DNA from 3 places in the Brevibacillus sp. BC25 genome. Region 2 is predicted to be linked to each of the others. Evidence: riboswitches for the same ligand, from Rfam matches in the RefSeq annotation. Region 2 holds a riboswitch; each other region holds the start of a gene.

Region 1 (4,422 bases), on a different contig from region 2:
CTCCTTCTATGGACATGTACACGGTACGATCTGGCAAATATTGCTTGCTCTCCATAAACCTTTCGATATTGATCACTCCATCGCGAGACCCGAGCAAAGACAGTACAGGTAAATTCACCTTCTTCAAGTTCCCCTGACTGTTCGGATACGCTCCCAGTAAAAACACGCCGTTGATTCGGTCCGGGTGGTTTGCTGCGAATTGAGCTGCCATAGTACCACCAAGCGAATGTCCTCCGATGACAAACGTTTTATTTGGGTACGCCTTCAATACTTGTGTGGCTCGCGTCATATCACTTACAGCCAAATTCAGCGGCATTCGTGCGAGAAAAACATGGTAGCCGGATCCTGCCAAGGCACGGGCAATCGGTGCATAGCTCTCCGGTTTGACCAGTGCTCCCGGATATAAGATGAGTCCCGGTTCGCGTGACTCCCCGCCTTGGAAAATAATCCAGTCATTCGTATCCATGACCGTAATCCCTTCACCGCCTTGCATGGCCGTTAACGCAGCCTGATCAGGCTGATATGGTTGTAAATACCATATAGCCAGACAAACCGCTCCAAGTGTCACCAATACGAGTGCCTGAAACCACTTTTTGCGTGCTTGACTCATCCCACCTACCTCGTTTCCGTTCCCATGTATATGCTACTTATTATGTCTCAAACATAGAAAAAACCGTCAGAGACAATAGCCCGACGGTTGTTGGTAATGGCTTCATTAGTCTTTTTCCTTCTGCCGCTCGCGAAAACGGCGCACCTTCATCAGGTTTCCGCACATTTTGTCATCACACCAGCGGCGCACCCGGTTGCGGCTTTCATCATAAAACACCCAGCGGCAATCCTCGTTGTCACATATTTTGATTCGCTCCAGATGCTGCGGGGCAAGCAACTCCGCGAAAGAAGCTGCAATTTGTGCCATGACGAGGGGCCACCCCTCTGTTGAGCTGGATTGCTTTTGCCTGTAGCTGCCCTCCTCTTCTACATACAACACCTGCATATGAAAAGGGGCGAGAGCCAAAGCTCTGTTCAATTCCTCAAGGTCCTCCTCTTGGATTCGATCTCCACGGATAACGGCCTCCAGTATACGTCGCAAACGTTGGCGCAGTTGCAAAAGTGAATCGGCAAACTCCTCATTCATTGGCAACGGAGCGGTTAGCTTGTATGTTTGCAAAAAGGATGATAGCCATTCCTGGTTCTCCAAGCGATTTTCCCCACGACCAGAACCACGCCAATCCCGCCAATCACTATTTAAAAAATCGATACAAAGCCAGTCCATGTCATCAACTCTCCTGACTAAACCCTTCATTTTTCTCTCTTGTGTGAACATACAGGATATGGTAATCTCTATTTGTAACTACCGTAATTAAGTTAACTAGTTACACCTTCATTACTTATTGCTATTATAGCGTTTCATCAATCTGTTTCACAGACGAGGAGGAAGCGTATGAATCGGAAGGATTTGCTTTTGCACGGATGGGAATGTACGTATGACAAGGAAGACTGGTATCCTCCCTTAAAAGAAGCGCTTTCCGGAGTATCAGTAGCGGAGGCCAGCTGGCGCCCTGTGGGAGAAGCAGCCAACACGATCTGGGAAAACGTCAGCCACCTTCTTTATTACAAAGAACGCCTGTTGCATCGTCTACTGGGCACTGAATTTCCTGGCTCCGCTGAGACAAACGATGATACCTTCATCCCGTCCGGCGCTCCGGATGACGAAGACGCTTGGCAAGCGACCCTCTTGGGCATGGAAAGCGTCCATCGCCACATTCATGAAAAGCTCTCCTTGCTGACGGATGAGGAGTTAAACCAGACGGCTACCTATACGCCCATTTACCAAACCGTGATGAGTCTTGTCCTGCATGATGCGTTTCATACGGGACAAATCGTCCAAATTCGCAAGCTGCAAGGCTCCTGGCCTGCCAGACGCTCTTTTGAATAACAAAATTTCACATTGATTAATCATAAACAATCCTTTATAGTTGATGAATCACATAACTTCATACATGTTATCCTCATCTTTCACGGTGAGGATAGAGGTCGCGGCTTTTATATCATCCTGTACGAGATTCAGAGAAAATCAATGACTCCAGGTAAGGAAAATCCGCCGAAGCTCATATCGCGTCTCTGTGCGATTGGGTTGGGGCTGTACTCGAAAGAGGCAGAACTGTCACGTTTGCATGCCAAGCAAACGTGGTGAGCTATCTTCAGTGAAGGCTTGGTGGGGATTGGATGATACCGCCCTATGCCATTTTTTTGGCTATGGCGGTTTTTTCGTTTCCGACCTTCCTTCTCAAAAATCATGAAAGGTCGTGCAAGCAGCTTATGTCACAAAATCAATTGCAACGTGGTTTAAAAGCCCGACACCTGACGATGATCGCTATCGGCGGCTCGATTGGGACGGGATTGTTTCTAGCGAGTGGAGGCTCGATCCATTCCGCCGGACCAGGTGGAGCTTTAGTCGCCTATCTCGCCATTAGTATCATGGTTTACTTTTTAATGACCAGCTTGGGGGAAATGGCAGCCTTCATGCCTGTATCCGGTTCGTTTTCGACGTATGCCACACGGTTCGTCGATCCATCTCTCGGCTTTGCTCTCGGCTGGAACTACTGGTACAACTGGGCCATTACCATTGCCGTCGAGCTGTCAGCTTCCGCACTCATTATGAAATATTGGTTCCCGGATACCCCAGCGATAGTGTGGAGCGCTTTGTTCCTCGGATTGCTGTTTGCCTTGAATCTCCTGTCTGTGAAAGCCTATGGAGAATCTGAATATTGGTTCGCCTTGATTAAAGTAGTAACAGTAATCGTCTTTATTATCGTAGGTGTGTTGATGATTTTTGGCATTATGGGCGGCCAAGCAGTCGGCTTCCAAAACTTCACCAAAGGCGACGCGCCATTCAATGGCGGCTTCATGGCCCTGCTCGGTGTCTTTATGATTGCCGGATTCTCATTCCAAGGGACAGAGCTCGTTGGTGTCGCAGCTGGGGAGAGCGAAGACCCTGCCCGCAACATTCCAAAGGCCATCCGTCAAATTTTTTGGCGCATCCTACTCTTCTACATCCTCGCTATTTTGATCATCGGGTTATTGGTTCCATACGATAATCCAAATCTGATCAGTGGCGACCTTACAGATATTGCGATCAGTCCGTTTACGATTGTATTTGAAAATGCCGGATTTGCTTTTGCGGCATCCGTCATGAATGCCGTTATTCTCACGTCTGTATTGTCTGCTGGTAACTCTGGCATGTATGCTTCTACACGCATGCTGTGGAATTTGGCGAAAGAAGGAAACGCACCAAAATGGTTCGCAAAAGTAACAAGTAACGGCGTACCGATCAATGCCTTGATCTTGACTGCGCTCATCGGCGCCCTTGCTTTTCTATCCTCTCTGTTTGGGGAAGGCGAAGTGTATGTATGGCTTTTGAATGCTTCCGGTATGTCAGGCTTCATCGCTTGGCTGGGAATTGCCATTAGTCACTATCGTTTCCGCAAAGCGTTTATCGCTCAGGGTCGTGACTTAAGCGAATTGCCTTATCGGGCAAAGTGGTTCCCGTTTGGACCGATTTTTGCCTTTATCATTTGCTGTATCGTTATTTTCGGGCAAAACTACTCTGCGTTCATCGGTGGAACAGTCGACTGGTATGGCGTCATGGTCTCTTACATTGGCCTGCCACTCTTCTTAATCATTTGGCTCGCTTATAAAATCACCCAAAAAACCAAGCTCGTCCCTCTAGAACAAGTAGACTTCAGCATGGATGAATACACGAAATAATCGAAGAAAAAAATACGGACTTCCGTTATCTGAACGGGAGTCCTTTTTCCTGTTTGCCAGCATATTAAAAACTGACCAAAAACAGCCGATAGTATAGACAAGGAGCAATTGAGATCCGTTTCCTTCCGTTCTCACAACTCATAGCAGTCATCCGATAAAAGGTAACAAGATCTCCTGCCATCACGACTGAACATGAATCCATGTGAGGAGAGTAGAACATGCAAATCCAATCGAATACCCGCTACCTACCCCCCCCAACCAACCTGCACCCAAAATGGTGACAGGAACTAGTCTGGGATTGCCCAAGTCCGATACTGTAGACCTTCGTTCACACAAGGCACGCGAGCTACCTGCTGATGCCATCGAACATCACAGCGTCCAATTTTTCTTTAGCACAGAGATTAATGAGCGTTTGGATAAAATGTTCGCAGATAAACCACCCGAGGCTCGCAAAGCTTTTGACCACATCCTGGAGCAAAATTTTTTCAACTCCCAATCCACCTACACCGATGAAGAAAGAGCCGGTTTGGTAGAAGTGGGTTTAACCCAAGGTAAATTTTTGGCGGACCAATACATGGTTGATGAAAAAAATGCTGCTGAATTTTTGGATACCCTGCATCTGCTTGCTGGCGTTGCCAAAACACGAAAGGTCGA
Region 2 (4,422 bases):
TAAAAAACTGTCGCTATGGAATGAGGCGGCAGTTTTTTTCGTATTGATTCCATGGTACTATGAAGGATAGAACGTATATTCTCTTATGATGAGAAAAAGGGAAGGAAGCCGGATACGATGCCAACCAAATTGACGAGAGAGCAAATGGAATATCTTGTTCATCAAGTACAGCGCTATTTTATTGAAGAACGGTCGGAGACACTCGGCAATTTGGAGACGGAAGAGTTGATTGCCTTTTTTTCAAAGGAGCTCGGCCCCTTCTATTACAATCAAGGGGTACAAGACAGCCGCAAGCTGCTGGTGGAACGAATGAGTTCCTTAGAAGATGAACTGTATGTATTGGAAAAGCCAATCCACAAGAACAAATAGATACAAGACAGATATAGAGCAAAGAGGAGGGAGCAGCCATGAACAGCTCCTTAAAAGATAAACTGGCCGTCCTGCCAGATAAGCCAGGCTGCTACCTGATGAAAAATGCGAGCGGGGAAATCATTTACGTAGGAAAAGCCAAGGTGCTGAAAAACCGCGTCCGCTCTTATTTTACAGGCAGTCATAACGGGAAGACGCAGCTGTTGGTCAGTGAGATCGTGGACTTTGAGTACATTGTGGTATCCTCAGCGATTGAGGCGCTCATCCTCGAGTGCAACCTGATCAAGGAGCACGACCCGCGTTACAATGTCATGCTCCGCGACGACAAGACGTATCCGTACATCAAAATTACGAATGAAGCGCAGCCACGCCTGGAGATTACCCGTAAGGTATTAAAAGATAAAGCCAAGTATTTCGGTCCATATCCGAATGCGGGAGATGCCTCCGAGGTGAAGAAGCTGCTGGATCGCCTCTATCCGTTGCGCAAATGCCGCAACATGCCCAAGCAGGTTTGTCTTTACTACCATTTAGGACAATGTCTAGCGCCCTGTGTGTACGAGGTATCGGCAGAGGAAAATCAGCGTTTGGTGGACGAAATCAGCCGGTTCCTCGATGGTGGCCATGAGGAAATGAAGCAAACCCTCACGGAAAAAATGCTGCAAGCCGCAGAGAATATGGAGTTCGAACGCGCCAAGGAATACCGCGATCAGATCAAGAGCATCGAAGCGGTGATGGAGAAGCAGAAGATCACGTTCACTGATACGGTAGACCGCGACATTATCGGGTTTGCTGTGGAAAAAGGCTGGATGTGCATTCAGGTGTTCTATATGCGAAAAGGGAAGATGATCGAGCGTCAGACGACTTCCTTTCCATACTATGGTAGCGAAATCGAAGACTTCATGTCTTATGTGAGCCAGTTCTACTACGACAAGCAAAATGCGCTGCCAAAAGAAATTTTGCTCCCGGAAGAGAGTGAACCGGAGCTTTTGAGTGAGTGGCTGGGCATCAAAGTCCACGCTCCCAAAAGAGGCAAAAAGCATGAGCTCGTGAAGATGGCTACCGAAAACGCCCGTATTGCTTTGCAAGAGAAGTTCGCGCTGATGTCCAAGGACGATGCACGTACGGTCCAAGCGGTACACAATCTCGGTCACATTTTAGGAATTCCGGTTCCTCATCGAATTGAAGCGTTTGACAACTCCAACATTCAGGGAACAGAGCCGGTGTCTGCGATGATTGTGTTTACAGACGGCCGCCCTGACAAAAAGGAATACCGCAAATTCAAGATTAAAACCGTCGAGGGACCAGATGATTACGGCTCCATGCGCGAAGTCGTTCGCCGTCGATACTCTCGCCTGCTGAAAGAAAACCAGCCGATGCCCGATCTGATTGTGATCGATGGTGGAAAAGGCCAAATCAGTGCGGCCATGGACGTCCTGGAAAACGAGCTGGGCCTCTATATTCCCGTCTGTGGACTCGCGAAGGACGAGAAACACCGCACTGCTCAGCTCATGTACGGAGATCCGCCAGAGCCTGTAAATCTTAGACGGGATAGCTATGAGTTTTATTTGTTGCAGCGCATCCAAGATGAAGTCCATCGATTTGTTATTACGTTCCACAGACAATCCCGGACGAAAACGATGCTCTCCTCACAGTTGGATGAGATCCCGGGTATCGGTGAGAAACGACGCAAGCTGTTGTTCTCTCATTTCGGCTCGTTGAAAAAAATGCGCGAGGCGACCGTTGAAGACTTCCGTCAATTAGGGATCGGCGACAAGCTGGCAAAAGAAATCATCGGGCATCTGCGCAAGCTGGACACATAGCAAATGTAACTTTTGGAACAACCTCTAAAAAGGAATTGATCCATTTTTAGACTCATGATATAATCCGATTCAAACAGAATAGTTAGCCTCACTTCCATTATGGAGTGAGGTAGAGGCGCGAAAACCAAGAGTACCACCCTGAGATCGGGTATCTGTGAAGGGGACGGGAAAGGGGAATTCGCCGAAGTGTGGAGGGAAACCCGCTTTTCTCCATGCTGGGTCTGCGTTGAACAAATGCAGGACTGTCATCTGCACAATGACCAATTGTCAGATGGAGAGCTATCTCACGGTGTGTCAATGTGAGTTTTGATGGTGTTTACTATCAATCTTCGTTGTCCGCGTGTATGGGGAGGGAGGAACCGGTATGTCGAAACAGTAGGCAGCGGCAGGTCTTATTCCTTGTCGGTGCCTTTTTTGTAAAATAAAAATGTAAGACTTTTCCTTATAGAGAGAATAGTGAAAAACCATACGATACGAGATAAATACCAACATTGGATATGAGAAAAAGGGAGAGAAGCCGCATGGGGTTGATCGTGCAGAAATACGGAGGCACCTCTGTAGGTACCATTGAGCGAATTTTACGAGTTGCGGATCGAATTATCAGCTACAAAGAGGAAGGGCATGATGTGGTAGTCGTTGTTTCTGCAATGGGGAAATCTACTGACGTGTTGGTAGACATGGCCAAGCAGATTAGCGCATACCCATCCGAGCGTGAAATGGATATGCTGCTGACCACGGGGGAGCAGGTATCGATCGCGCTTTTGTCGATGGCCTTGCATACAAAAGGCTACGACGCCATTTCTCTTACGGGCTGGCAGGCTGGAATCACTACGGAGGCGATTCACGGAAGAGCACGGATCAAGCAGATTGATCCAGAGCGAATTCAATCCGAGCTCGGCCGTGGCCGTGTGGTGATCGTGGCAGGATTCCAAGGGATCAGTGACGAAGGTGAAATTACGACGCTCGGCCGCGGTGGATCGGATACATCTGCGGTTACACTCGCAGCGAGCTTGAACGCTGAGAAATGCGAAATCTTTACGGACGTGTCCGGGGTGTACACAGCTGATCCGCGAATGGTTCCAGCTGCGAGTAAGCTGGATACGATCTCGTATGATGAGATGCTGGAGCTGGCGAACCTCGGTGCAGGGGTTCTTCATCCAAGGTCAGTAGAGGCTGCGAAAAAATACAAAGTAAGGCTGGTCGTCCGCTCCAGCTTTACTGCCGAAGATGGTACGTACGTTGAGGAGGTTGCCAACATGGAAACAGGAAGAGTAGTAAGTGGAGTTGCACACGATGAAGATGTAGCCAAAATCACGGTTGTCGGCATGCCTGCCAAGGTCGGGACGCTCTCCCGTCTGTTCAATACGCTGGCGGACAATCAGGTGAACGTCGATATCATTATCCAAAGCTCCTATGATGCGTCTGTTACGAACATTTCTTTTACCGTTGCAGCGGATGACCTGAAAAAAGCACTGGATACGCTGGACAGAAACAAAACCGAGCTTGGCTTTGAAAAGGTCGATTTCGAGGAAGATTTGACCAAGGTATCGATTGTTGGCTCGGGTATGATCAACAATCCAGGGGTAGCTGCCGAAATGTTCCGCGTCCTGGCAGAAAAAGAAATTTCTATTAAAATGGTATCTACGTCTGATATCAAAGTTTCTTGCGTCATTCCAGCAGCCTTGACGGAGCTGGCTGTTCGCAGTCTTCATTCGGCATATGGTCTGGATGTCGAGGAAACCGCGGTCGTGCACGGAGTATAAAACATGGATGGATGCTCCCTCTCCCTTTGTTACAGGTAGAGGGAGCATTTTCTTCATGATGCTACTTGCACAGATATCCGAATGTCTGAAGGGCTTTCCATTTCGATTTTGCTGAATGTTTCTCTTTCTTTCCACTGCTCAATCATACCAGCTATGATCCCAGCCTCAAAAGAAAGACTGCATCCTAGTCTCTCTATAGACTGATAGCTAAAAATAGAATGAGTGAGCGAATAGACGATAGTTTGCCCGGTCTCCTCTACGACGTCTAACTGGCCTAATCCGAGCCGAATAAAAGGCATAATCGGGCCTGTTGCAGATTGAATAGGGATTTGGCGGCCCATATTTTTTCCTATCCAATAGAGAATATGGTTTTCACTATCACCTAGCAGGGTGCTGGTCAGCGTTTCGCGTAGAAGATGATAGCCAAGATAGGGCATGTTCATTCTTTCCGCATAGGGAATGGTCTCCGG
Region 3 (4,422 bases), on a different contig from region 2:
CAGGCAATTGATCGTTTAGGCTTTGTTCCTGCCACTTTGACCAAAATGCCTGTCCGCCACGTTTTGATCTCGATTCGCTCTTGGGGCAGCTTTTTCAAATAATCGAGCAAGTATTGTTGCGTCTTCACTTCAGCGAAGCCTGGCTCCGGTATTTGGTGCAGGTCTCGGCGAATTTGTGTAAACAAGGAAGTCGTCATGCCCTACGCCTCCTTTTTCGTACCTGATCTTACTTTTAATTGCTCCTCAAACACGGCAAGGAAACGGTCCACATCGGCTTTTGTCAACGTCAGTGGCGGAAGCAAACGAACAATCGTTTTCTGCGTCACGTCAACGAGAATTCCTTCGTCAAGCAACGCTTGCTGCAAGTGGCTGACCTCTTCCGGGGTGGAAGAGAGCGGAATTCCAACCATCAAGCCTTTTCCGCGAAGGGATTGCAGCTGATCCGGAAGACGCGTACGCAATGCTTCCAAGCCCGACCACAGGTATGCAATGACTTCTTCTACGTGAGCGATGAAGGCTGGATCAAGCAATTCGTCCAACACGACATTCCCCAGGGCAGCAGACAGTGGTGATGGTGCGAACGTCGTTCCGTGATCCCCCGGTTTGAACTGGTTCATCAGCTTTGGACCAGCAATGACACCGCCGAGGGGAAGCCCTCCCCCTATACCTTTGGCGAAAAGGATAAGGTCTGGCGTTACGCCTGCATGCTCATAAGCAAACAGCTTTCCTGTTCTGCCCATTCCTGTCTGGATCTCGTCCATGACAAAGAGCATGCCTTCTTGTTCACAGATCACAGCTACCTCTCGCAAGAATGCTTCCGTTAACGGCACGACACCGCCGGAACCCAAGACTGGCTCCATGAGGACCGCAGCAGGCCTTGCTTCTTGGCAAATCGCTCGCAATCCTTCCGTGTCTTCCACATCCAGTTCATAAACAGGAAAAGCCGGCTGAGGAAAGTCTTGATAGACGTGAGCCTGTCTCGTCAAACGCACTGCTCCGAGTGTTCGCCCGTGAAAGCTGTTGCGTAAGACAACGATGCCTTCACGACCTGCGCCCTCGTTCTTCGTCCATTTGTGAATCAGCTTGATCGCAGTCTCTGTAGCCTCTGCACCAGAGTTGGTGAAAAACACCTTCCCACTAATGCTGTTCGCAACCAGACGCTCGGCCAAACAAATAGCCGGCTTGTTTAAAAATACATTGGAAATATGCAAGAAGCGCTCTCCCTGCTCACGCAAAGCCTGTACAATGCGCGGATGAGAATGCCCCAGAACGTTTACCGCGAGTCCGGTAAACAAGTCGAGATAGCTCTTCCCGTTCGTATCGTACAAGTAATTTCCTTCGCCTTTTTCTATGGCAATCGGAAGTCTTTTGTAAGAGGAGACGATATATTGTTCATCGAGCGAACGCCAGTCCATGTGCACTCTCTCCCTTACAGCTGACGTAGCTCCTGCTTGATCTCTGTCTTGGAACGAGTTTTTTCATCGATTTGCTTGATCACACGTGCAGGCGTTCCCGCAACTACTACGTATGGAGGTACATCTTCAATCACGACAGCACCCGCTGCAACGACAGCACCTTTTCCTACGCGTACACCTTCCAGAATGACAGCATTTGCTCCGATGACAACATCGTCCTCGACAACAACTGGCTGTGCAGATGGCGGCTCGATAACGCCCGCGATAACTGATCCCGCGCCGATGTGGCAGTTTTTCCCGATGGTTCCACGTCCACCTACTACAACATTCATGTCGATCATCGTACCTTCACCGATCACTGCACCGATGTTAATGGAAGCACCCATCATAATGACCGCATTGTTACCGATTGTCACTTGGTCACGGATAATTGCGCCTGGCTCAATACGCGCTTGAATCCCTTTTGTATCCAGCAATGGAATAGCGGAGTTGCGACGGTCGCTTTCTACCACATAATCTTCAATTTTGTCTGCGTTAGCCGCGAGCACTGGCTCAATCTCTTTCCACTCACCAAAAACAACACCAGTAGGACCAGTAATGAAAGCTTTGGAGCTCGCACCGAAGTCGATTCCCTCCAGGTTCCCTTTCACATATACCTTCACTGGTGTTTTCTTTTCGCTTTTTTGAATAAACGCGATAATTTCGTTAGCATCCATCATGTTCATAGTTACATCCTCCTCAAAATAACAGCATGGTAAATCAAAAAAAGCAATGAGTGCATTCGCTATCTCATTGCTTTTGATACTACATAAGCAAATCATAAATAGCGCTCCACAAAAAGACTTGAGGTCCCTTGTGACAGGATGATCATTTTTCATGAGACACCCCAGCCTGTGCTACGTAGGGGCATAGCATAAGCTTCGGCGCTTTAGCCTTTCTTCCTTCTCCTGCCCCCTGGCAGATTACGAAAAGACTTACTCTTCTTCGGCGCACCTCTATTTTAGAGTACATTATTATAATTTTATTTAACTCTACCAAAATCAATGAAACGTGGCAATAAGAAAAAAGTTATTGACAACGATTCTCATTTTCATTAATTTTATTTGTGAGAATGATACTCATTATCTAATTGGAGGTCCGTTTTATGAGCATTTTGATGGTATACGCGAGCATGACAGGGAATACTCAGGAAATTGCTGAAGCAATTGCAGAAGGTATTCGTTCAACTGGTGCTGAGCTGGAGATAAAAGAAGTGATGGATGCGAACGCAAAAGAACTCGAAGCTTACGATGGAATCTTGCTTGGTGCCTACACATGGGGCGATGGTGAACTGCCAGACGAATGCCTGGATTTTTATGAGGAAATGGACGATATTGACCTCAGCGGGAAAAAGGTAGTTGCTTTTGGCTCTTGCGACTCCGCTTACGAGCATGTCGGTGCAGCTGTTGATATTTTGCTGAAAAAGGCGAGCGAGCGTGGTGCGGAAACTCCTTTGGAAGGTTTGAAAATCGAGCTTTCTCCTACTGCAAAAGAAGTGGAAACTTGCAAAGCATTTGGGGTATCGTTTGCTGAATTGCTCGGCTAATTGATGTTTCCCAAATACTCTGGCACATGATATACTATCAATCCAACTTTTTAAGGAGGATTGATCTCATGTCACTACATACAGACGAGATTCTCTTACGGCCTCTCCAACAACAAGACGCAGCCGAGCTCCTAGAGCTTCGGCTGCGTAATCATGACTTTCTCCAACCATTTGAACCGATCCGCCCCTCGTCATTTCTAACCCTCCCAGGACAGCAAGAACAGATTTCGCAAGCACAGAATGATTTTGAACGTGGCACAGCCTATGCTTTCGGCGTATTCACCCGAGAATCCGGAAAGATGATTGGACGTGTAGCGTTGTCGAATGTCGCACGCGGCGCGTGGCAAAATGCTACGATTGGCTACTTTATGGATCAGGAGTGCAATGGCAAAGGCTATACGACATCAGCAGTAAATCTCGCCCTTCATTTTGCTTTTTCTGATGCTAAACTGCACAGGGTACAAGCTGCTGTTATGCCTCGCAATCAAGCTTCCATTCGCGTCTTGGAAAAAAACCGTTTTCGCCAGGAAGGGCTTTCGTTACGCTATTTGCAAATTAACGATGTATGGGAGGACCATCTCCTCTACGCTCTTACAGTTGAGGAGTTGTCTCAGTAATTTCCTCGCTCTTTTCGCTCTCACGCAGCCGCTCCAGGATGCGCCGTTTGCGGTACAGCATCATCCCCGCTTCGGCGACATCCTGTACGGTTGAGCGGTTCAAATACGCCCCAAACAAAATACCTGCAATGGGCACCATTTGAAATAACTTTTTCCACCCAAAGTTCTCTGTGTACGTTACCACGACTTCACGCCATCCCTGCAATTGCGCCATTACCTCTCTCTGCGCATTTGGATCATCAAAGCGGGAGAGCTCAGCGAGTATCGCTTTTTTCCCTACGATATCTGATGAAGCAAACTGCAAGCATTTGACAACGAACAGCCGCTCCCTCTTCTCTTCAGGTCGATAGCCATAGGCAAGAGCCATCTCTTGTAATACTTTTAGGGATGTACCCATCAATAACGGGATATCGATCGCGAGGGTAAAAATTCCTCCGAAGCCAGTCGTGGCACCTTGTACCGTGGCAAAATTCGCACGTGAATCCTTTAGCTCCATTGCGACATTATTCATGATCGTAAGCGGTACAGCAGCAATCTCCTCTTTGCCAATAACAGACGTGCCCTGTCCCTCTAACCGTTTGCCAAACCTCTTGTAAATCGGTTCATCCTGCACCAAATAAGTTCCACCTGTCTCAAGAAAGGCTGCCATTTCATCTACGGCTTTTCCCAGCTTCTCTTGAACGAATGCAGGCGTAATCCGATCCAACAGAACAAAAGGAAGTCTGCCAAGCTTTTCCCAGAACCACAAGTCGTTCTGGTCCTTCTCCCAAGCCTCCACTTCACGTAATGCCGTAACTAATGTCTC

Evidence for each region. A riboswitch is a leader RNA that binds a small molecule or an ion and turns the genes downstream of it on or off. The one in region 2 is predicted to bind lysine.
Region 1: it holds a riboswitch for lysine, as region 2 does, so the genes downstream of both, PMI05_RS14050 (amino acid permease) here and PMI05_RS13850 (aspartate kinase) in region 2, are expected to answer to the same signal.
Region 3: it holds a riboswitch for lysine, as region 2 does, so the genes downstream of both, dapD (2,3,4,5-tetrahydropyridine-2,6-dicarboxylate N-acetyltransferase) here and PMI05_RS13850 (aspartate kinase) in region 2, are expected to answer to the same signal.

What each region holds. Positions count from the first base shown of each region.
Region 1 covers NZ_AKIX01000048.1:32,753-37,174, forward strand. Annotated here, with positions in the region: gene PMI05_RS14035 (alpha/beta fold hydrolase) at 1-610, opposite strand, end outside; gene PMI05_RS14040 (CGNR zinc finger domain-containing protein) at 716-1,273, opposite strand; gene PMI05_RS14045 (DinB family protein) at 1,442-1,936, shown strand; lysine riboswitch at 2,021-2,206, shown strand; gene PMI05_RS14050 (amino acid permease) at 2,320-3,768, shown strand; gene PMI05_RS14055 (hypothetical protein) at 4,067-4,422, shown strand, end outside.
Region 2 covers NZ_AKIX01000047.1:26,630-31,051, forward strand. Annotated here, with positions in the region: gene PMI05_RS13840 (DUF2164 domain-containing protein) at 118-369, shown strand; gene uvrC (excinuclease ABC subunit UvrC) at 408-2,189, shown strand; lysine riboswitch at 2,292-2,479, shown strand; gene PMI05_RS13850 (aspartate kinase) at 2,711-3,952, shown strand; gene PMI05_RS13855 (YslB family protein) at 4,006-4,422, opposite strand, start outside.
Region 3 covers NZ_AKIX01000052.1:12,176-16,597, reverse strand. Annotated here, with positions in the region: gene PMI05_RS15360 (N-acetyldiaminopimelate deacetylase) at 1-197, opposite strand, end outside; gene PMI05_RS15355 (aspartate aminotransferase family protein) at 201-1,415, opposite strand; gene dapD (2,3,4,5-tetrahydropyridine-2,6-dicarboxylate N-acetyltransferase) at 1,430-2,140, opposite strand; lysine riboswitch at 2,232-2,421, opposite strand; gene PMI05_RS15345 (flavodoxin) at 2,560-3,000, shown strand; gene PMI05_RS15340 (GNAT family N-acetyltransferase) at 3,069-3,617, shown strand; gene PMI05_RS15335 (EcsC family protein) at 3,592-4,422, opposite strand, start outside.